4 regions of the Pseudoalteromonas sp. 120-MNA-CIBAN-0494 genome follow, and region 2 is predicted to be linked to each of the others. Evidence: predicted binding sites of a transcription regulator. Region 2 holds the regulator's gene; each other region holds the start of a gene.
The links. Region 2 encodes sigma-54, which starts transcription at its own class of promoters, with help from an activator protein. Its sites were predicted from a motif close to GTTGGCACGNNNNTNGNNT; they were not measured.

Region 1 (5,522 bases), on a different contig from region 2:
CTAATTTTGAGCAGCCCCTGAGGCTCACTTTTTATATTTTCTATTTGTTGATTTGCCGCATTGGCTTGCTCAGTAATTATTCTGCAGCGCTCGTAATACGCCACTCCCGCCTCTGTTAATGCCATAGTGCGTGTTGAGCGATTTAGTAGGGTAATTTCAAGTTGGGTTTCTAATTTTTTTAAATGGTAACTTGCCACCGCACGCGTTAAACCTAAATGCTTAGCCGCAGCGGTTAAACTACCCTGCTCTACAATTTGTGCAAACACCACCATACTTTTTAACTGCTCAAACGACACTTTCATAACATCTCCTAAATCCACTGTATTATTGTATCAATTATTGAATCAATAAAGTTAAATTTATCATCGTTGTTTAAAGCATTATTAGTGCATATAGTAGTTGGTAGCAAAGTTAACTAATTTAAATCATCAAAAGGAATATCCTAATGGCTAAAAAAATACTTATGGTTTTAACCTCACATGCAGAATTGGGCAACACAGGTGAAAAAACAGGTTTTTGGGTAGAAGAATTCGCAGCCCCTTATTACGCATTTAGAGATGCAGGCGTTGAAGTCACTCTTGCATCGCCAAATGGCGGCCAGCCCCCGATAGACCCTACAAGTACTCTTGCTGATTTTCAAACTGATGCAACTAAACGCTACGACGCAGACAGCGCCGCACAAACATTAATGGCCAATACCAAAGTGCTTAGTGAAGTAAATTCGACAGATTTTGACGCGGTATTTTACCCAGGTGGCCACGGCCCACTATGGGACTTAGTAGAAAACACCGACTCTATTGCACTTATTGAAAGCTTTATTAAAGAGCAAAAGCCAGTAGCGGCTGTTTGTCATGCCAGTGCCGTATTTTTGAATACTAAAGATGCCGATGGTAATGCACTTGTTGCTGGTAAAAAAGTAACTGGTTTTACTAACAGTGAAGAAGCGGCAGTACAACTTACCGACATAGTGCCGTTTTTAGTAGAAGACGAACTGATTAAAAAAGGCGGCGACTATCAAAAAACGGATGACTGGGGTGTACTTGTACTCGAAGATGGCCTAGTAATTACCGGTCAAAACCCAGCAAGCTCAGAACTTGCTGCTAAAAAGCTACTAACCAAACTAGGTTAATAACGATTTATAAGTAAAAAGCACAGCATTTAATGCTGTGCTTTTTTAATTGCTTTGCATTAGCAAATACAATTCCTATACTGGCAACTATTAAGCTCAACTAGGACGATTATATGGCAACCAAGCCAACCACACGGTCATTACTAACAAGCAAACGCTTCGCTATTTTTAGTATTGTTACAATTTGCTTTGTGTTACAGCTAATTAATAGCTTACCTGGCATTAATCTTAATGGTTTTGGCATTTATCCGCGCAGCATTAATGGCTTAATTGGCATACTGAGCGCGCCATTTTTACATGGCAGTTGGTGGCACTTTGCCAGTAACATGCTGCCTTTTATGGTTTTAAGTTGGTTGATTTGCCAATACAGCGTTAAGCGTTTTTATAACGTATTTATTTTTACCGCATTAGTAGGTGGTTTTTTAGTATGGGCATTTGGTCGTAGTAATATTCATGTTGGCTTAAGTGGCGTTATATATGGGTTGTGGGGTTTTATACTTTGCTATGGCGTAATTAGACGTTCATTTAAATCCATTGTTATTGCTGTTGTCGTTGCCCTACTTTACAGCGGATTTGTTTGGGGTGTACTACCACAGCGCTTGCATATTTCGTTTGAAAGCCACTTATTTGGAGCATTGAGCGGATTATTTTTAGGCTATAAATTAGCAAAATCCGACAAAATTAAAAGTCAAAAAACTCGCCTTTAATTTATTTTAATGGCCACATTTATTAATACATATATTTTTTTATATGTATTTCATTTAAACAGAGGTTATTTTTATGAGTGATCAAAATCAATACACCCCACCCAAAGTTTGGACATGGGACAGTGAGAGTGGCGGTAAATTTGCCAGCATTAATCGCCCCATTGCCGGCGCAACTCATGACAAAACCTTACCTATTGGCGAGCACGCATTTCAGCTTTATTCGCTTGCTACACCAAATGGTCAAAAAGCCGCTATTATGTTTGAAGAGCTGTTAGAGCTGGGCTTAACCGATGCAGAATACGACGCATATTTAATCAGCATAGGTGATGGTGATCAGTTTGGTTCTGACTTTGTTGATATTAATCCAAATTCAAAAATTCCAGCGTTAATGGATCATTCAACCACGCCGCCAACGCGTATTTTTGAATCGGGCTCTATACTGCAATACCTAGCAGAAAAGTTTGATGTGCTTATACCTAAAGATTTAAAAGCTAAAACTGAATGTCGTAACTGGCTATTTTGGCAAATGGGCTCAGCGCCGTACTTAGGTGGTGGCTTTGGCCACTTTTATAGTTATGCACCCACTAAAATGCAATATCCTATTGATCGTTTCACCATGGAAACCAAGCGCCAGCTTGACGTGCTAAACCGCCATTTAAGTGCAAACGAATACATGGCAGGAGCTGAGTACTCAATTGCCGATATCGCAATTTGGCCTTGGTATGGCTCTTTAGTGCTTGGCGACATTTATGATGCAGCTGAATTTTTAGATGTTGCCTCATACACTCATGTTGTACGTTGGGCTAAACAGGTTTCAAAACGCCCTGGCGTAAAACGTGGTCGTCGCGTTAACCGCACATGGGGACCTGAAGAAGAGCAACTAGCAGAGCGCCACAGTAGTAGTGACTTTTAACCTTGCTGTTATTGATAAACTAAAAAATCAGCTGTAATAGCTGATTTTTTAGTTTAGGTGTTGCCTTATTTATAATTACGCTTTAACACTCAGTATCGAATCACCTTGTGATAAAGCAAACTTTTCTTGAACCGCCGATAAAATAGAACTTTTATCTTCGTCATTTAACTGGCTTGAATACTGCGCTAACAACTCATCTAAATAACTAACTACATCTTTAGTATTTACTTGCTCAATTGAATTTTTAGGCGGTGGTGGCGGGCGCTGACCTTCAGGTCGAGCATCATCACCTATGCTTTTAGCGTCAAACTCCAACTCGCCCATTAGCTCAGCCAACTCTTTTGTTGGCGCTATACCTTGCTCTTTAAGTGCAGCTTGAATACTTAGCGCGTTTTCTGCCGTTAAATTTTCGGCATCGAATTCAGCGAGTGTTTGTTTTACAAAGTCACTTTGTGCTGTTGTTAACTTTGCGGTTTGGCTACTTTGTTGCTGCACCAGGCTTGCAGAATTACTGCTAATATTATTAATCATTACAGTATCCTTTCAACGCTTACGACGAGGTGGTTTATGATCATTTACTTCTTGCTCACTAATTTCGCCATTACCATCTGAATCTATTTCGTCAAAAATTGTTTGTGCGTCTTCGCCGTGTGGTGGTTTTTTAGCGCTAAACTCTGCATTGCTAATTACGCCATCGCCATTGGTATCCATGCTTGAAAAATCAGGTTTAGGTGGTTTGCTATCGCTGCCTCTTGCTGCAACATTTACTGAAAAAGCAACCGACAATAGTGTAATAATTGTAAGTGATGATAAGTGTTTCATGCTCGTAACCTTTTGTTTAATTAATAACAAAAGATTACGCTGTAAAAATGCAAATAATGTGCAAATAATGAGGAAGTTAAAATAATGTATATCGCTAATGCATAAATTTAAAATGATAGCGAAATGCTAATGCGAGTAAATAGCTAAAGTGGCTATTAATTACTTACGTTAACGCATCGTATTATGCTAATTAATCAAACATTTTGTTGTTAATTACACTGCTGTGGATTTACAAAGCGATAACCAACACCATAAACCGATTGAATAACGCTGTCGGTTTTGGTTAATTCCTCCAGCTTTTTACGCAATTTTTTTATATGACTATCAATAGTACGCTGGCTCACAATACGTTGATCGGCGTACATAGTATCCATTAAGCTATCGCGCGAATAAATACGGTTAGGGTTGTTAAACAAGGGCTTAAATAACTGAAACTCAACATTGGTAAGCTCAATACTTGCTGCTTTGTATTTTACACTGTAGGTGCTTTCATCAAGTTGCATAACATTGGTTTTGGCTCAACGTTATTCAAGCGCCTTAAAATAGCTTTAACACGCGCCACCAGCTCCGCATAACTAAAAGGCTTACAAATATAATCATCGGCTCCTAATTCAAGCCCAAGTAATCGGTCAATCTCCTCTACCTTTGCCGACACCATAATGATAGGCACATTAGAGAACTGCCTAATTGCTTTACACAATTCAATTCCGCTTTGACCAGGTAGCATTATGTCGAGCAAAATCACACTAGGCTTGTTAATTTCAAGCCAAGGTAGTACTTCATTACCATGATGTATTTGATGCGTTATGTAATGATGGCTTGTTAAAAAATCGCTTATTAAGTTAGCCAGCTTAACCTCATCTTCTACAATCAGTATTTGCTCTTGCATAGTGTCCTCTAAGCTTTAAATAAGGGTAATTTAATAATGATAGCAAGACCGCCTAAACTAGATTTTTCAGCTTTAATCTCGCCTTTATGACCTTTAACTATGTGCTGACAAATAGATAACCCCAAACCCGAACCGCCCTCTTGGCGATTTCGCGAACTATCTACTCGGTATAAATACTCAAATAAGTGCGATAAATGCGATGGCTCAACCCCCACGCCATTATCTTCAATAATAAGCTGTAAATACATTTGCCCTTTAATACTTATATTACTCGCCGTTAATGAAATAGTAGAGCATTGTGCGTAATGCACTGCGTTCATTAAAATATTATCGAATAACTGTAAAAGGCGTGTTTTATCTGCTTGAACGGTTATATTTTTTGCAGCATTTAATAGGTAAAGCTTTATATTATGTTGCTCAAGTATAACCTGATATTTTTGCTCAATAGTATTTAATAACAATGCCATATCAGTAGCTTGCATAGTGTAATGCATGCCCCCTAACTCTGCGCTATTGAGCATATGCAAATCGTCTATTAAGCGCTTTAAATGCAGGGCTTCGTCGTTGGCCGAGTTTATATTTTTTGCATTTGGCTCGCGTATGCCAAGTAGCATAGCTTCAAGCTCACCAAGCAAAATGCTCATTGGCGTTCTAAGCTCATGAGAAATATTGGCAAGCCAGCGTTTACGTACTTGCTCGTCTTTGGCAGCGTAAATGCAAGCGTATTAAAATCCTCGCTTAACTGCCCTAGTTCGTCTTTTCGATCTAGGGTCAGCTTAGTCTCGTAATTGCCTTGCGTTAAGCGGTGCATACCGTTAGCTATTTGTTTTACTGGGCTAACTAAATGCCGAGATAATAAAAAGGTAACCAGTAATGTAAGCAGTACCGCCGCTAAAGCAATAAACCATAAGTAGTTTGTTTGCTGCTGTAAAAAATCAAGTTCGTAGCCATCAACTAAGCTATCTCTTTTGGATACAGCTAAATAACCAACCGCTTTATTATTCACTGTAATGGCTGTAGTCATATAGTTTAAATTACTTAAATACCTGCCCACTATTCGCT
Region 2 (5,522 bases):
ATAGTACAACAACGTATGACCAGCTTAACCGTGCAGCATATTTATCAAGGTCAAGAAAACAAGCTTATTGCCTACCAAGAACTTAAAAACAAGCTTAATTTGAGCGATGAGCAAATTGCTTATATTGGTGATGATGGCCCTGATATGCCTGTTATGGAGTTAGTTGGCTTTGCAGTCGCAGTAAACGACGCGCACCCACTAATTAAACGCTTAGCACATTACACTACGCAAATGCCGGGTGGTTTTGGTGCAGTAAGAGAGCTAACCGACTTACTTATGCTTGAAAACAATAAACCATTAACTAGCCAAGGCACCAGTTCATGAATATAGCGCGCATAGTCTTAAGCGTTTTATTCATCACCTGTATGGTTTGGCTTTGGTACCCTTATTTTACTCAGGTAAATACGGTTGCTAAAGCCGACTCAGAAGTAATAGCTAAACCCGATTACACCGCCATTGAGCTAAAACAAACAGCTTTTGACGAAAACGGTGAAATTAGCCATAAAGTAACTGCGGTTAAAACGGAGCTTTACGAGCAGCTAGGATTTACCTTATTCGAAAAACCTACTTTCATATTGTACGACGATAGACAAAAAACGTGGCGTATCAATGCTGATGAAGCAACACTTTACGATGAAAGACAATTAATTTTAGAGGGTAATGTAACTGCCCAAAACTTAATTGATGGCGCAATGATAGACAAAATTATCGCCGACAATATTCAAGTAGATATAATGCTACTCACTATGCGCAGCGAACAGCCCGTTATTATAACTGGACCGAATTTAAAGATCACCGGTAAAGGCCTTGAAGCCAATTTAACAACCGAGGTGATAAAACTAATTAACCATACGCGAACACTATATTATGACCAATAACCTTGCAAAAATACTTATTATTCCATCGCTTATACTTGTATTTAATAGTAATGCGGCAGAGCAAAGTACTTCCCCATTAGCTAATCAAATTTCTATTAGTGCTGACCGACAAGAAGGTCAACTAAAAGAAAACGTTGGTATTTTTGATAAAAATGTCGAGATAATTCACGGCAATCGTCGTATAACCGCCGATCGTTTAGAAGTACATAAGCGCGACGAACTTGGCGATAATAAACAACTATTAATTGCCACGGGCAGCCCTGCATATTTTGAAGAAAAGCAAGCAGATGGTACTGTCATGAGCGCCAGCGCTAACGAAGTACGTTACGATGTAGCGAAACGTTTTTTAACCCTGGTAGGAGATGCAAACATTTCTCAAGCTGGGCAAAAAATTACGGCTAAAAGCATCACCTACGATATAGAGCAACAGCTTATAAGTGCTGAAAAAGATGAAAACTCAACTGATCGGGTACACACTATTTTAGTGCCTATAGACGTAAAAAAAGAACAAAAACTCAATAAAGGTCAGCCATGAGTACATTAAAAGCAGAGCTATTAGCAAAAAGCTATAAAGGCCGTGAAGTTGTTAAAAATGTAGGACTTGAAGTAAAAGCTGGCAGCATTGTTGGTTTACTTGGCCCAAATGGCGCAGGTAAAACCACTACCTTTTACATGATTGTAGGCTTAGTTCCTAGCGACAAAGGTAAAATATTAATTGATGATAACGATATTACCTTACTTCCTATGCACAGCCGTGCTCGTTTAGGTATTGGTTATTTACCACAAGAATCTTCTATTTTTAGAAAGCTCACTGTGTATCAAAATTTAATGGCTATTTTAGAAACGCGTAAGCAACTAAATAAACAAGCCAGGGAAGAAACCCTAAATAGTTTGTTGGACGAATTTAGCCTGCAACATATTCGCGACAGCTTAGGTATGGCGCTATCTGGTGGTGAACGTCGCCGCGTAGAAATAGCACGTGCTTTAGCTGCAGATCCTAAATTTATATTGCTTGATGAGCCCTTTGCTGGCGTGGATCCTATTTCAGTGCTCGATATTAAAAAAATTATAGAACACCTTAAAAATCGTGGTATTGGCGTACTAATTACCGACCACAATGTAAGGGAAACCCTTGATGTTTGTGAAAAAGCCTACATTGTTTCTCATGGGGAGCTAATTGCATCTGGTACTCCTGAATTTGTATTAAACGATAAAACAGTACGTGATGTTTATTTAGGCGAGCAGTTCAAACTGTAATATTTATGTTATTACTATAAGCATCTGCTAAGATTAATCATATCAATTTATAAGGATTGTTAGAGATAAATGAGGCAATCATTACAGCTGCGCATGGGCCAGCAACTTACAATGACTCCGCAACTGCAACAGGCTATTCGCTTATTGCAGCTTAGTACCTTGGATCTCCAGCAAGAAATACAAGAAGCACTTGATAGCAACCCATTACTTGAAGTTGATGAACAAGATTACACGGAAGAATCAGCAGGTAAAAACGAGCAAAAAGCAGATGACATTACTGTTAGCGCCTCTGCTGACGACACCCCAAGCGAGTATGAGCAAGATAGCGGTGAAGCACTAAATAAAGACACCATAAGCGACGACATGGCCATGGATGTATCATGGGATGAATATATGAGCGCAGCGCCTGCCTCTTCATCAGGGCCAATGCCTGAAGATGAATCTATTTATCAAGGTGCATCAACCGAAACCCTGCATGAATACTTAATGTGGCAATTACAGCTCACCCCTTTTAGCCCTACCGACGAAGCTATTGCCATAGCTATCGTTGAAGCCGTAGATGACTCTGGTATTTTAACCCTCAGTTGCGAAGACCTTTTAGCAAGCTTTAACCAAGAAACTGACGACGAACACGAAGTAGAACTAGATGAAATAGAAGCAGTGCTAAAGCGCATTCAATTATTTGATCCTGTTGGTATTGCAGCTCGCAGCTTGCAAGAATGCTTATGCATTCAATTAAATCAATTTGATAAAGACACCCCTTATATTAACGAAACAAAAATGGTGTTAACTGATCATATCGATTTACTCGCTGCTCGCGACTATCGTACGTTAATGAAAAAAACTAAGCTCAAAGAAGAAGAGCTTAAAGAAATAATGACACTTATTCATACGCTTAATCCTAAGCCTGCGGATACTATTGTCAGAGAAGAGTCTGAATACGTTATACCTGACGTGTCTGTTAAAAAAATAAAAGGCCGCTGGGTGGTAGAGCTAAACCCAGATAGCATGCCAAAAATACGTGTTAACAGCCAATATGCGGCTATGTCTCGTACAGTAAAATCCAGCGGTGACAGCCAATTTATTCGCTCGCACTTACAAGAAGCTAAATGGTTTATTAAAAGCCTAGAAAGTAGAAACGAAACGCTCCTGAAAGTAACTAATTGTATTGTTAAGCAGCAACAAGCGTTTTTTGAACATGGCCCAGAAGCCATGAAACCTATGGTATTAAACGATGTTGCCGAAATAGTTGAAATGCACGAGTCGACTATTTCACGGGTCACTACGCAAAAATATATGCACACTCCACGTGGCATTTTTGAGCTTAAGTACTTTTTTTCAAGCCATGTAAGCACCGAAAATGGTGGCGAATGTTCATCAACTGCCATACGTGCCCTGATTAAAAAGTTGATAGCTGCAGAAAACTTAGCCAAACCATTGAGTGATAGCAAGATTGCAGATATATTGGCTGAGCAAGGAATTAAAGTAGCTAGACGGACAATTGCAAAATATCGCGAATCTCTGGCTATTCCCCCGTCGAATCAACGTAAAAGCTTGATTTAAGACGTACAACAAAGAGGAAAATGCTGATGCAACTAAACTTAACTGGTCGTCATGTAGACATTACAGACTCATTAAGAGACTATGTAAATAATAAATTTGCAAAGCTGCAAAGACACTCAGATCACATAACTAATGTGCATGTTATTCTCGATGTAGAAAAATTAAGTCAAAAAGCTGAAGCAACAATTTTTGTAAGTGGCGCTGAGCTATTTGCATCGACCGAACACCAAGATATGTACGCTGCCATTGACTCGTTGATTGACAAACTCGATCGTCAAGTAATTAAACACAAAGAGAAGTTTGCTCGACACTAACACTATGAAATTAAGCTCACTTATATGCCAGGACTGCAGCAAAGCTGTGGTCCTTTTTAATAGTAAAAAAAGAATTTTAGAATTCATCAGTGAACTCGCGCATAAAAAAATGCCGTATTTACCTCAGCAAGATATTCTCACTGCTTTATTGGCAAGAGAAAAGCTAGGTAGTACCGGTATTGGCCGAGGAATAGCAATTCCACATGGCCGTATGAGCGGGGCACAAGAGCCTCTTGCCTTAATTTTAATAAGCGAAACCGCTATTAATTTTGATGCAATTGATAATCGTCCAGTTGATATTTTTGTTGCGCTTATAGTGCCCGATGGCGATAACCAGCAGCACTTGAAAACACTAGCCACAATAGCTGATAAACTAAACGATAAAGAGTTTTGTAAGCAATTGCGTGCGGCAAAGTCTGATGAAGCGTTATACCAAGTTATTTTGGATCAATCCTAGTTACTAATAAAGGGGTGGTAAATGGAATTAATTATTATAAGTGGCCGATCAGGTTCTGGTAAGTCAGTTGCTTTACGTGTTGTAGAAGATTTAGGTTACTATTGTGTAGATAATATTCCGGTAAATTTGCTGCCTTCATTAGTGCGCAGTGTCTCTGATAACTACGATAAAATAGCCGTTAGTATAGACGTGCGTAACCTGCCTAAAGACCAGCAGCAGTTTAACGATATTCTTGAGTACTTGCCCGACTTTGCTAAACCAACGTTATTTTATTTAGATAGCGACGATCAAACGTTAATCCGCCGTTATTCAGAAACACGTCGCTTGCACCCGCTTTCGATTGATTCGCTACCGCTAGATTTAGCAATAAAAAAGGAAAAAGAATTACTCGATGTACTCGTAACGCGGGCTGATCATGTCATTGATACAACCGATTTAAGTGTGCATCAACTTGCTGAATCTATGCGTGAAACCATACTCGGTAAAAAAGACAAACAGCTTATCATTACCTTTGAGTCGTTTGGCTTTAAGCATGGTATTCCCAAAGGTGCTGATTATGTTTTTGATGCGCGTTTTTTACCAAACCCACACTGGGAACCGGAGCTCAAGCCTTTAACTGGATTAGATCAACCAGTAAAAGATTATTTAGCTAGTCATAGTATTGTGCAAAAATTCACTTGGCAAATTCAAACCTTTGTACAAACGTGGTTACCACACCTAGAGCGTAATAATCGCAGTTATTTAACCATTGCTATTGGTTGTACTGGTGGTCAGCACCGCTCAGTTTATTTAGCGCAAACAATTGGTGAAAGCTTTGCTATGTCTCACCCTAATGTAAAAATTCGCCATCGCGAGCAAGAAAAATAATTCAATTTAAATAATCATCTGTTCAGCTTAAGTAGAGTATCTTATGCGCTTAGAAAATACATTTTTAATAAAAAACAAGCTAGGCCTGCATGCTAGAGCTGCTACCGTATTAGCACAATTAGCGGTACAATTTGACGCATCTATTACCTTATTTCAAGATGAAAAAGAAGCCGCTGGCGATAGCGT
Region 3 (5,522 bases), on a different contig from region 2:
GTTTTTTGTACTTTTTTTAGCGCCGTTACGCGGTGTACTTTTAGAGGGTTTAGCGCTGCGCTTTGTGGGGGTTTTACCTGTCGGTGTTTTTTTGTTATCAGCCATTTAAATGTAATTTATTCCAAGGTTTATTTTACGGACGTGAGCTTAGCATAGTCACCTACTAGTTCACCATTATAAGGTAAATTAACAACCCATCTTAGCAGCACTAAAGTTAACCTCCCCTGAAATAAAAAAGCGCTACCTAAGTAGCGCTTTGGACAACACACAATAACTTAAATTTAATTACTACGAACCGATACAAATTCTGGGTAGGCGTCAATGCCACAATCGTGTTGATCCATACCGTTTAGCTCTTCTTCTTCGGTAACCCTAATGCCCATAGTATGCTTTAAGATTGCCCACACCAGCAGCGAAGAAATAAACACAAAACCAATAATACACAACAAGCCTATTAACTGAGTTACCAAGTTTGCCTCGGCGTTTGTCACAGGTACTAGCATAATACCAAGTACTCCACATACGCCATGCACAGAAATAGCGCCAACTGGGTCGTCTATTTTTGCCTTATCAAGTATAACAATACTAAATACCACTAATGAGCCGCCTAATAACCCTAATAAACACGCCATCAATGGTGAAGGTGAAAGCGGATCGGCGGTAATCACAACCAGCCCAGCTAACGCGCCATTTAATACCATAGTTAAATCGGCTTTACCCCATAATGCTTTACAAACAAATAGTGCTGAAACAGCCCCCATTGCAGCAGCAGCATTGGTGTTTAATAAAATCTTTCCTACAGCAGTCGCGTTTTCTGCATCTGATATAAGTAGCTGCGAGCCGCCGTTAAAACCAAACCAGCCCATCCATAAAATAAACGTACCTAACGTTGCCAAAGGCAAGTTTGACCCCGGAATTGGGTATATTTCGCCATTTTTACCATATTTTCCTTTACGTGCACCCAGTAATAATACGCCAGCTAATGCCGCTGATGCGCCGGTTGCATGCACTATTGCTGAGCCCGCGAAGTCAACAAAACCCATTGCCGATAAAAATCCAGAGCCCCAAGTCCAGTAACCCTCAATAGGATATATAAGCCCAGTTAACACCAAGGTAAACACCAAAAATGCCCACAACTTCATGCGCTCAGCCACCGCACCCGAGACAATAGACATAGCCGTGGCAACAAAAACAACTTGAAAGAAAAAATCAGATTCTAGAGAGTGATCAGCATCAGCGGCTTGTGTACCAATTAAGCCACCAAATGAAGGAATGATGCCTCCCTCGGTATTCCCTACATACATAATATTGTAACCAACGAGTAAAAACATGGTGCATGCAATTGAATACAAGGCGATATTTTTAGTTAATATTTCGGTGGTGTTTTTTGAGCGTACTAAACCCGCTTCTAGCATGGCAAACCCTGCGGCCATCCACATTACTAATATGCCACAAATTAAAAAATAAAAGGTGTCGAGCGAAAACTTTAGTTCTATCAGTGTACTTTCCATAAATCCCCCTTAAAGTGCATCTTCATCAAGTTCGCCCGTACGAATACGAACAATTTGATCTAGGTCGTACACAAAAATCTTACCGTCACCTATTTTTCCGGTGCCTGCAACTTGCGTAATTGAGTCAACTACGCGTTGGCAGTTTTCAGTACGAGTGGCAATTTCGAGTTTAATTTTAGGAATAAAATCAACTTGGTATTCAGCCCCACGATACAATTCGGTATGACCACGCTGTCGACCAAAGCCTTTTACATCAACAACTGTCATCCCTTCTATGCCTAAATCAGCGAGTGCTGTACGCACTTCATCTAATTTAAATGGCTTTATGATTGCACTAATCATTTTCATTTTAGTCCCCTTAGGACACGTTATTGTTTTTCTTAGTTAATACAATCCAAGCTTTATGCCATTTATATATGGCAATAAAAAACAATAACTTATAAAAATATTTTATATTTAAAACAAAAAAACGCACCAATTAGGTGCGTTTTTTTATATATAATACTTGATTGGTGCGTGTGTATTTAACTCAACGTATAGCTGTAACCTCTGCTAGCTGCAAAGTACTATTTAAAACCACACAATTGCGCCCTTGCTCCTTAGCTTGATACAAAGCTCTATCGGCAACACGCATAGCAGCGGTTAAACTGGTATTTTGAAATTCGGCTAGGCCTATACTTGCTGTTATTGATAAGGTTTTATCACTGATAGTAAAGTCGTAACTTGCGAACTTTTGTATAAATAAATTTAAACACTTCTCGGCTTGTTCAACTTCTACTTGCGTTAATATAATTGCAAACTCTTCACCGCCAATACGTGCCACTGTACTGTTAGAAAATGAAGTCCGGATTAAATTACTCACTTGTTTAAGTGCCTGATCGCCGCCGTCATGCCCAAATTCATCGTTTATTGCTTTAAAAAAATCTATATCGAGTAACACTAAGCTATTTTTCTGATTTTTATTTTTGAGTAGTTTTTCAGCATACTGATAAAAGTAACGACGATTATAAAGCCCGGTAAGATGATCTCGAAAAGCACTTTCTTTAATGTCTGCAATTAACGATAACTGCTCCATGGTTTGCAATACACGACAATGAAACTCTTCATTCATAAAAGGTTTAGTTAAAAAATCATTAGCACCATATTTAATAAATCGCGCCGATAAACCATGCTTACTCGCGCCTGATAACCCAATAATTGCTAAGTCATCACGGCCTCTAAAGTTTCTCACCGCTTTAACTAATTCAAAACCATCCATTGTTGGCATTGCATAGTCTGTCATGAGTAATTTAATTTCAGCATCGTTTTTGAGCATATCTAATGCTTGGCGTCCATCGTGCGCCTCACTGACTGCAAATAATTGTTTTTCTAGCATTTGCTTCATTAAAGTACGACTTAAAACCGAGTCGTCGGCTATTAATGCTTTACAGCCTTGGTTACGCAACAGCTGTGCAACTAATTTTATAGCGTAATTATATGAGTCACGGTTATCTTTTATCACATAATCAATTACGCCTAATTCTAACATTTGCAGGCGCTTGTACTCATCCATCTTAGAAGTAAGCACCACAGTAGGAATACCTTTTAATAAGGTATATTTGGCCACCTCACCATTTGGTGCGTCGGGGAGCGTTAAATCAACTAAGGCTAATGTATAGCTGTGCTTACTTACAAACTCTTTACACTCAGATAAAGACCAAGCAAAATCAATGGCAACATCAAGATACTGTGCAGATATATGGCGAAGGACTTGTTGTACTACTTTACTATCTTCAACTATCAACAGTCTTTGCATAGGGCTTCTCTTTACTTCTAATTTGATTACTTGTTTTATAACCATGTGTTCATCATAAATTTAAAGCCTTTAATGAGATTTTAAATTTATTAAAAAGCAAATTACACACCCTGTCGGTTTGCCACTATTTTTTAAAGTAAATCTCACTTATTTAAGCTGTTACTTATAAATAAATGCGAATATACATTACTTTCATTACGATCGGAATAAAGAGCGATACAAGGCGTTAAAAGCTAAGTTTTTACACATTCTATTTACTCAACCACTATTATCGGCAACTAGTCTCAATACTTTTGTTTTTTTACTGAATATTTCTTTTAATAGAACATTAACAATAAAAAAGGGTCATTCATGAAGTTTAGCCAAAGTATTTTTTTACCTATTGCCGCCATTGCCTTAACACTTAGTAGTGCCTCCTTTGCCGATAATAACCAGCGTCGTATTGATATCGACAGCAAAGTGGTTACTGAGCACAAAGCAAAAATTAATAATCAGCGCTTTTCATATACGGTTGCAACCGGTACGCAACCTGTTTGGGATGACAAAGGCGATGCTATAGCAACCTTGCAATATACTTACTACACCCGCGATAAGGTAGATGACAGAGCAAAGCGCCCTTTGCTTATTTCGTTTAATGGCGGCCCTGGCTCGGCATCGGTTTGGATGCACCTTGCTTATACTGGCCCTCGCGTATTAAAAATTGATGATGAAGGCTACCCTATTCAACCATATGGGGTTAAAGACAACCCTTACTCAGTGCTCGACATTGCCGATATTGTATATGTAAATCCGGTAAACACCGGCTACTCTCGCGTAGTTGAAGATAAAGACGGTAAATTACTCTCTAAAGCTGAGCAAAAAGAGCAGTTTTTTGGCGTAAAAGCCGATATTAAGTACCTCGCTGAGTGGCTTAATACCTTTGTAAACAGAAACGAGCGCTGGCGCTCTCCTAAGTTTTTAATTGGCGAAAGCTACGGTACAACACGTGTATCGGGCCTTGCCCATGAACTGCAAAATAGCCAATGGATGTACATTAACGGCGTAGTATTGGTTTCACCAACCGATATTGGCATTAAGCGCGACGGCCCAATTAAAGCAGCTAACCGCCTGCCTTACTTTGCCGCTACAGCTTGGTATCACAAAGCATTAAATGCCAACTTACAAGCTAAAGACCTAGACGAGTTACTGCCTGAAGTTGAGCAGTTTACAATTAACGAACTGATCCCCGCACTGGCTAAAGGCGGCTTTATTGCAGATGATGAAAAGCGCCGCATAATTAAAAAAATGGCGCAATATGCTGGGCTTTCTGAAACCTTTGTAGAGCAAAATAACTTAGATATTCCAACGCAGTTTTTTTGGAAAGAGCTATTACGTGACCGCGGCCAAATGGTAGGACGCTTAGACTCGCGTTATTTAGGTATTGATAAACGCGATGCGGGCGAGTCGCCTGATTACTGGGCAGAACTCACGTCGTGGTTACACTCTTTCACACCCGCTATTAATCATTACTTACGTGAAGAGCTAAATTATAAAACAGATATTAAATATAACCTGTTTGGTAATGTGCACCCATGGGATAGAAGCGGTAATAACACCGGCGAAAACTTGCGTTTAGCTATGGCGCAAAACCCGTATTTAAAGGTAATGATTCAATCGGGTTATTATGACGGTGCAACTAACTACTTCGATGCTAAATATACGTTATGGCAGTTAGACCCAAGTGGCAAAATGCAAGACCGCTTAAGCTTTAAAGGCTACAGAAGCGGACATATGATGTACTTACGCCATGCGGATTTAGAGAGCTCTAATACCGACTTACGTGAGTTTATAAAGGCGGCATTACCTAAAGAAGGCCAAGCTGCTAAATACTAATCAGCAAATATAAAAAAAGGCTCATAATGAGCCTTTTTTATTTAATCATATTCTGTAAATCTAAAGCCAATAAGGCTTTATATCGAACGAAGCCAATCTACTTTGCTCCATTGCACTTACCAAATATTCTGTCTTTTGTGCTAGCCATGTTTGAATTTTAGCTAGCTTTTCATCTTCTTGACCACCGCAAAGCTGCTTTAAATAGTCAAGGGTACTAAGCTCGTACATACCATGAGAAATATCAAGCCAAGGGAGTCTAAACTCTAAGCGCTCTTCTTTATCAAATAACGCACCTAAACAATTACCACTTAGTAAACTGTTCTCTAATTGTGTGCGTATATTAA
Region 4 (5,522 bases), on a different contig from region 2:
GTTTTTTGTATTTCGGTTAGCTCCGACGCTAACGACTTTAAGTCGTCTTTACTGTATGCGCCATTACCTGCTTTTAAGGCAATATCTTTAGCTGCTTGAATACTTTCGTTAATACCTTGCAGTACGCTTTCTTCGGTTTTGAGTCGGCCATTGAGTTGGTTAATATTTTTTGTATATTGCTCATTACTTTGTATTTTATTGGTATACAGCATAGCTTGCGATATGTCGGCAGGCGCTTCTGAGGTAGATAAATACTTTTGCCTAGTATTTACTCGCTCTTGTGCGTTTGCTACGCCATTTTGATTTTGTAGTATTTTATTAATGCTGTTTTGATACATTAAGTTATTTGATAAACGCATAATTACCTCGTGGCACTAAGTAAAGTGTCAAAAATAGAACGTGCAGCAGAAAGCACCTGAGCTGAAGCCGCGTAAGATTGCTGAAAGCGCAGCAAATTAGCTGCTTCTTCGTCAAGGTTTACCCCAGATAACGACTCGTACCATGCCTCTGACTGCTGTGCGAGTGCGTCGAATGCTGCGCCGTTTGTTTTAGCTTGGCCTGTTACCACGCCAATGTCGGTTACTAATCCGGCATACGCTTGGTTAAACGTTTTATGGTTATCGGCATCTGAGCTTGAAACAACATTTTGGCGCACCAAGTCACCGTTTTGTAACTCGGCTAACTTTAAGCCATTGCGGTTATCGTCAAAGCCGCCTTTGTTAAACTCTAACGTAAAGCTATCGCCTGTGGCTGGCGAGCCTTCAATATCAAAGTCAAAACCATAACCGTCATAAGGAGCACCAAGGCCAGCTAAAACATTTTTGCCTGGTGGTGCAATAGTAATTGGCACATTAGCGCCGTTTCCATCGCTAATTAAGTAATCATTTGTACCCGCTGCTTTAACAATGGTTATATCTCCATTAGCGAGTGCAGGAGGAGTGGTAGTTGTAAAGCCACCAGCGGTAACACTACTCACACTGCCAGCAGAAATAGCGCCGCTACCGGTGTTATTTATGTCATCGGCGGTGCGTATTGGCGATGCTAACGCTAGGTCTTCACCGCGCCCAGTGGCGAGGGTAATATTTGCTGCGGCTTCTGAATTGAGCTTAATTTGAAATTTATCGCCTTCATTACCTGCACCAGCCATAGTTAACTGCAAACCAAATAAATCAACACCTGGGTTATTTGCCGAGTTAATTTCACCGCCAACAAATGTTGCTGTTGTAGCGGCGCCTAATGGCTCGCCTTTATTATCTACTGGCTGAATACTCACTTCGTTTGGGTTTGCGGTATAAGTCACAATAAAATCACTGGCTGGTAAATTACTGCCTTTACCGGGTTCTACTGTTGCACTAACACCCGCACCGCCGGTGTTAGCTTGATAGGCAAACCCTTTTGCCGTAGGTATATTGAATATATCGCCGCCCAATTTACCGTTAGCATCCATTCCCAAGTGATTTTGCTGATTAAATGCATCTGCTAACGCTAAGCCCATTTGGCCTATTTGATTTTGCGCAGGTACTAAAATATCGTCTCTGAAGGCAAGTAAACCACCTATTTTGCCTTTTAATTTACTAGCATCAACTTCAAGCGGCACAGCTTTGCCGCCATTTACATCTAAGCGCAGTTCTTTAAAATTTGGATCGGGGTCGCCGCGCATCGAAAATAAGTTAAACGAGCCATTTTGCATTACAACCGCTTCACCGCTGCCCATAAAAACAAGTTTTTCACCATTGGGGCCGTCAAGCGTTTCAATGTCGATTAACTCTGATAAATCGCGAATCGCTTTATCGCGCTCGTTATATGTGCCGCTTGCAGCAGATGCGTTGTTAGTACCATTAACACCTGCTATTTGTTGGTTTAACGATCCTATTTTTTGAATTAAGGTGTTGGCTTCATCGGAGAATATTTCGAGCTGCTCATTTACAACATTTTTTTGATCCAGCACTATTCCCGACAATCTATCCATTTGGCTTATTAAGCTGTCGGCGTTAGTCATTACTAACGAACGTGCAACCGTTGACGATGGCTGATTAAGCGCTTCTTGCACGTTATTAAATAGCGAATTAATACCGGTCGATAAGCTATTCGCTTTTTGCGAAAATAACGTATCGACCCGGTTTGCTTCACTTACAAACTGATCAAAAAACGTTTTATTTGAGGTGTCTCGGTTTAATTGTTTTTGTGCAAATTCATTAAGTAACCTGTAGGTATTACCTTTGCCAACTTGATTGTCGATCATGGTGCCATGCTCTGTACGCTCGCGCACATAGCCGTCGGTATTTACATTGTTAATATTTTTACTGGTTGTTTGCAACAGATCAGTGTTTGCTCTTATTCCTGAATTAGCAATGTTTAATAAATTAAACGACATGTTACTTTACTCCTTGGCGGATCACGTTTGTTGCAATATTTTTTAGCTCGCTACTGTTAAGTACGCGCTTTATTTTATCCGCATAATTTGGGTCTGTTGCATAACCGGCTTGTTGTAATGAGTCTAAAAACGCTGCCGGTTTGCCGGTATTTTGTAATGCTTGTTGATAGCGTGGGTTTTGAGTTAAAAAATCAACAAAGTCGTTTACGCTGTCTTTTATTGAGTCGTAAGCTCTAAAACTGGCTTGTTTTTTAACTGCAGCACCTTGTTCAAACTCTAAGGTTACTTTGTTGGCTTTTTCGCCCTGCCAGCTTTTATCTGACTTAATATTAAATAAGTTATTTGAGCTGTTACCGTCGCTTTTATTAATAATATGCTTACCCCAACCGGTTTCAAGTGCTGCTTGAGCCACCATAACGGCTGGGTTTAAACCAATTTTTTTAGCCGCTGTTTTAGCATGCTCCCATACCGAACTTACAAACTCTTCGGCCGTTTCAAAGTTTGGCTTAGCTACTTCTGGCTTTTCGGTATTCATAGTGCTTTTATCTACAGGCTCGGTTACGGCTTTTTTACGCTGTTGCTGTGGCAACTCTATGCCAGCACGCTGATCGCTTAAAAGATCGTTACTGGTTCTGAGTACTGAAGCTGGGGTGTAATTTTTTGCCGTAGGAGAGAGTTGCTGCACTATTAAGTCGGCAAGCCCTAATGAACCATTAGACGAGAGCTCTGATGAGAGTTGCTGATCGTGCATTTCTTCAAAAAACTTTACGCTACTTGAATTTAATGGGCTTTCTTTGTCTTCGAAGGCTTCGCTGGCTTTGCGCATACTTTTAAGCAACATTTGCGTAAATATGGCTTCAAATTGTGCCGCTGCTTTTTTGAGAGCTGCTTTTGAGGCATCACTAGACGCGTCGCCACTGTTTAGGGCGTCTTTACGCAAAGCGTTTAAGTTACCTAAATCAAAAAAGTTTTGCTTATCGAGGTGATTTGTTTCCATCAGCTTTTTGACACAATAATGAATAATGTATAAAGCAATGCAAAAATTGAGCCAGATGAAAGGGTGTTAAGCAAGATGCCATCGGTTACCAGCTTTTAAAACTGACCACCGATAGCATTACGTTGTTTTAAATTACAACTAGCTGGCCGTTTATTGCGCCAGCTTCTTTTAGGGCTTCTAGTATTGCCATTAAATCGCCAGGTGCGGCGCCTACTTCGTTTATAGCGCGTACTAGGTCATCTAGGCTCACTCCGGGGTTAAATACAAATGCCCGTGAGTCGTCTTGTTTTATATCTATAATACTTTGCTGGGTAACAACGGTATCGCCATCGCTAAAAGCATTAGGCTGCGACACGTTTAGCTGCTCTGCAATCGTTACTGTTAAGCCACCGTGAGTAATAGCCGCAGGTTGCAGCTTTACATTTTTACCAATAACAATAGTACCGGTACGCGAGTTAACAATAATTTTTGCCGCTGTATCTGCTGGGGTAAACTCTAGGTTTTCGAGCGTTGATAAATAAGACACGCGCTGCGAGGCGTCTCTTGGGGCAATCACTCTAATAGACGCTGCATCGAGTGCTTGGGCGCTATTTGGGCCTACTAAATCGTTTATGGTTTTTTCTAATCGCTTGGCGGTAGTAAAGTCTGGGCGATTTAAGTTAAAAGTAATATAGTCGTTTTGCATAAATGGGCTTTTAACTGCGCGTTCAACGGTTGCGCCATTTGGAATACGCCCCACTGTTGGCGTGTTTATAACGACTTTACTGCCATCAAGCCCTTCTGCGCCTAAACCACCTACAATTAAACTACCTTGACCAATAGCGTATACGTTGCCGTCGACCCCTTTTAAAAAGGTTTGTAGTAAAGTACCACCGCGTAAACTACCTGCACTACCAATAGATGATACGGTAATATCTATAGTTTGCCCGGGCTTTCTAAAAGGCGGTAGCTCTGCATGCACTGCAACCGCAGCCACGTTTTTAATTTTTGGTTTTAAGCTTGCCGGTAGCGTAATGCCAAAGCTGTTTAACATGCCTTTAAAGCTTTGCTCGGTAAATCGGCTTTGCTCGCCCGTACCAGGTAAGCCAACAACTAGGCCATAGCCTACTAATTGGTTTGAGCGTACGCCCTCAACCATAGACACATCTTTAATGCGCTCGGCCATGGCAGGAAGTTGCCAGCCAAGTAACACCATTAAACAAAAAACTTTAAATACATTCATAATGAATGTCCTCTAAAAAGGAAAAAGTGAGCTACTAAAAAAGCGTGTTAGCCAACCGGCACTTTGCGCTTCTTGAGTTTGCCCTTTGCCCGAATATTGAATTCGTGCATTAGCAATTCTATTTGACTGTACGGTATTGTCTGCAGTTACATCTTCTGGCCTTACTAATCCCTCTAAACGAATAAATTCTTCGCCCGAGTTTAACGTTAGCCATTTTTCGCCGCGAATAACTAAATTACCATTAGGTAAAACACGCATTACGTTTACCGATATATCACCGGCTAAACTATTTGACTGATTTGATTTTGAGTCGCCTTTAAATGACGCGTCGCTGCCAATACCAAATTGAATGCTGTCGCCGCCAATATTTACCGGTAATCCGCCTAAACCAATAACGGGGTCAAGTTTTGCGTCTGACTGTTTATCAGTTTCTGTTTTTGCCGCTTTAGAGGCTTGCGTAGATTCTTGCAATTTAACCGTAATTATATCGCCGGTACGCAGTGCTTTTTTATCGGCGTATAAGTCGTTCGATAAATACGTATTAAACAGTGAGCCATTAGCAACTGCCGGTTCAACATTGGGTTCTGGGTACATGGGTGCGTAGTAAGGGTCGTCTTGTACTACGTCACTATTTTGTGTAGACACACAGCCACTTAACAATAAAGTACCCGCTGCAAATAATATAATATTGCGCATAATAACCTCTAAAATATTATAATTGCTGATTGATGTAGCTCATCATTTCATCAACTGCCGAAATTACTTTTGAGTTCATTTCGTAAACACGCTGGGTTTCTATTAGGTTTACCAACTCTTCGGTTACGTTTACGTTTGACGTTTCTAGTGAGCCTTGAATAATAGTGCCTAGCCCATCAACCCCTGGGTTACCCTGCACCGGCGCACCACTTACTGCAGTTTCGGTGTAAAGG

Region 1: AAEY55_RS00955 (EF-hand domain-containing protein) is a predicted target of sigma-54. The motif match lies at 3,619-3,637, and genes of this name have one in related genera.
Region 3: AAEY55_RS01275 (P-II family nitrogen regulator) is a predicted target of sigma-54. The motif match lies at 1,904-1,922, and genes of this name have one in related genera.
Region 4: flgJ (flagellar assembly peptidoglycan hydrolase FlgJ) is a predicted target of sigma-54. The motif match lies at 3,409-3,427, and genes of this name have one in related genera.

Annotation. Positions count from the first base shown of each region.
Region 1 covers NZ_JBEOOE010000001.1:203,258-208,779, forward strand. The annotation lists gene AAEY55_RS00930 (LysR family transcriptional regulator) at 1-302, opposite strand, end outside; gene AAEY55_RS00935 (type 1 glutamine amidotransferase domain-containing protein) at 446-1,129, shown strand; gene AAEY55_RS00940 (rhomboid family intramembrane serine protease) at 1,243-1,836, shown strand; gene yghU (glutathione-dependent disulfide-bond oxidoreductase) at 1,910-2,749, shown strand; gene AAEY55_RS00950 (hypothetical protein) at 2,825-3,280, opposite strand; gene AAEY55_RS00955 (EF-hand domain-containing protein) at 3,293-3,571, opposite strand; partial or broken gene AAEY55_RS00960 (response regulator) at 3,781-4,460, opposite strand; partial or broken gene AAEY55_RS00965 (ATP-binding protein) at 4,469-5,522, opposite strand, start outside.
Region 2 covers NZ_JBEOOE010000002.1:133,793-139,314, forward strand. The annotation lists gene kdsC (3-deoxy-manno-octulosonate-8-phosphatase KdsC) at 1-324, shown strand, start outside; gene lptC (LPS export ABC transporter periplasmic protein LptC) at 321-878, shown strand; gene lptA (lipopolysaccharide transport periplasmic protein LptA) at 868-1,413, shown strand; gene lptB (LPS export ABC transporter ATP-binding protein) at 1,410-2,135, shown strand; gene AAEY55_RS02345 (RNA polymerase factor sigma-54) at 2,205-3,698, shown strand; gene hpf (ribosome hibernation promoting factor) at 3,725-4,012, shown strand; gene ptsN (PTS IIA-like nitrogen regulatory protein PtsN) at 4,017-4,469, shown strand; gene rapZ (RNase adapter RapZ) at 4,491-5,336, shown strand; gene AAEY55_RS02365 (HPr family phosphocarrier protein) at 5,380-5,522, shown strand, end outside.
Region 3 covers NZ_JBEOOE010000001.1:273,987-279,508, forward strand. The annotation lists gene mrcB (penicillin-binding protein 1B) at 1-105, opposite strand, end outside; gene AAEY55_RS01270 (ammonium transporter) at 282-1,511, opposite strand; gene AAEY55_RS01275 (P-II family nitrogen regulator) at 1,521-1,859, opposite strand; gene AAEY55_RS01280 (diguanylate cyclase) at 2,041-3,306, opposite strand; gene AAEY55_RS01285 (S10 family peptidase) at 3,658-5,178, shown strand; gene AAEY55_RS01290 (CYTH and CHAD domain-containing protein) at 5,239-5,522, opposite strand, start outside.
Region 4 covers NZ_JBEOOE010000004.1:92,382-97,903, forward strand. The annotation lists gene flgL (flagellar hook-associated protein FlgL) at 1-359, opposite strand, end outside; gene AAEY55_RS04845 (FlgK family flagellar hook-associated protein) at 362-2,374, opposite strand; gene flgJ (flagellar assembly peptidoglycan hydrolase FlgJ) at 2,376-3,371, opposite strand; gene AAEY55_RS04855 (flagellar basal body P-ring protein FlgI) at 3,499-4,593, opposite strand; gene flgH (flagellar basal body L-ring protein FlgH) at 4,606-5,289, opposite strand; gene flgG (flagellar basal-body rod protein FlgG) at 5,306-5,522, opposite strand, start outside.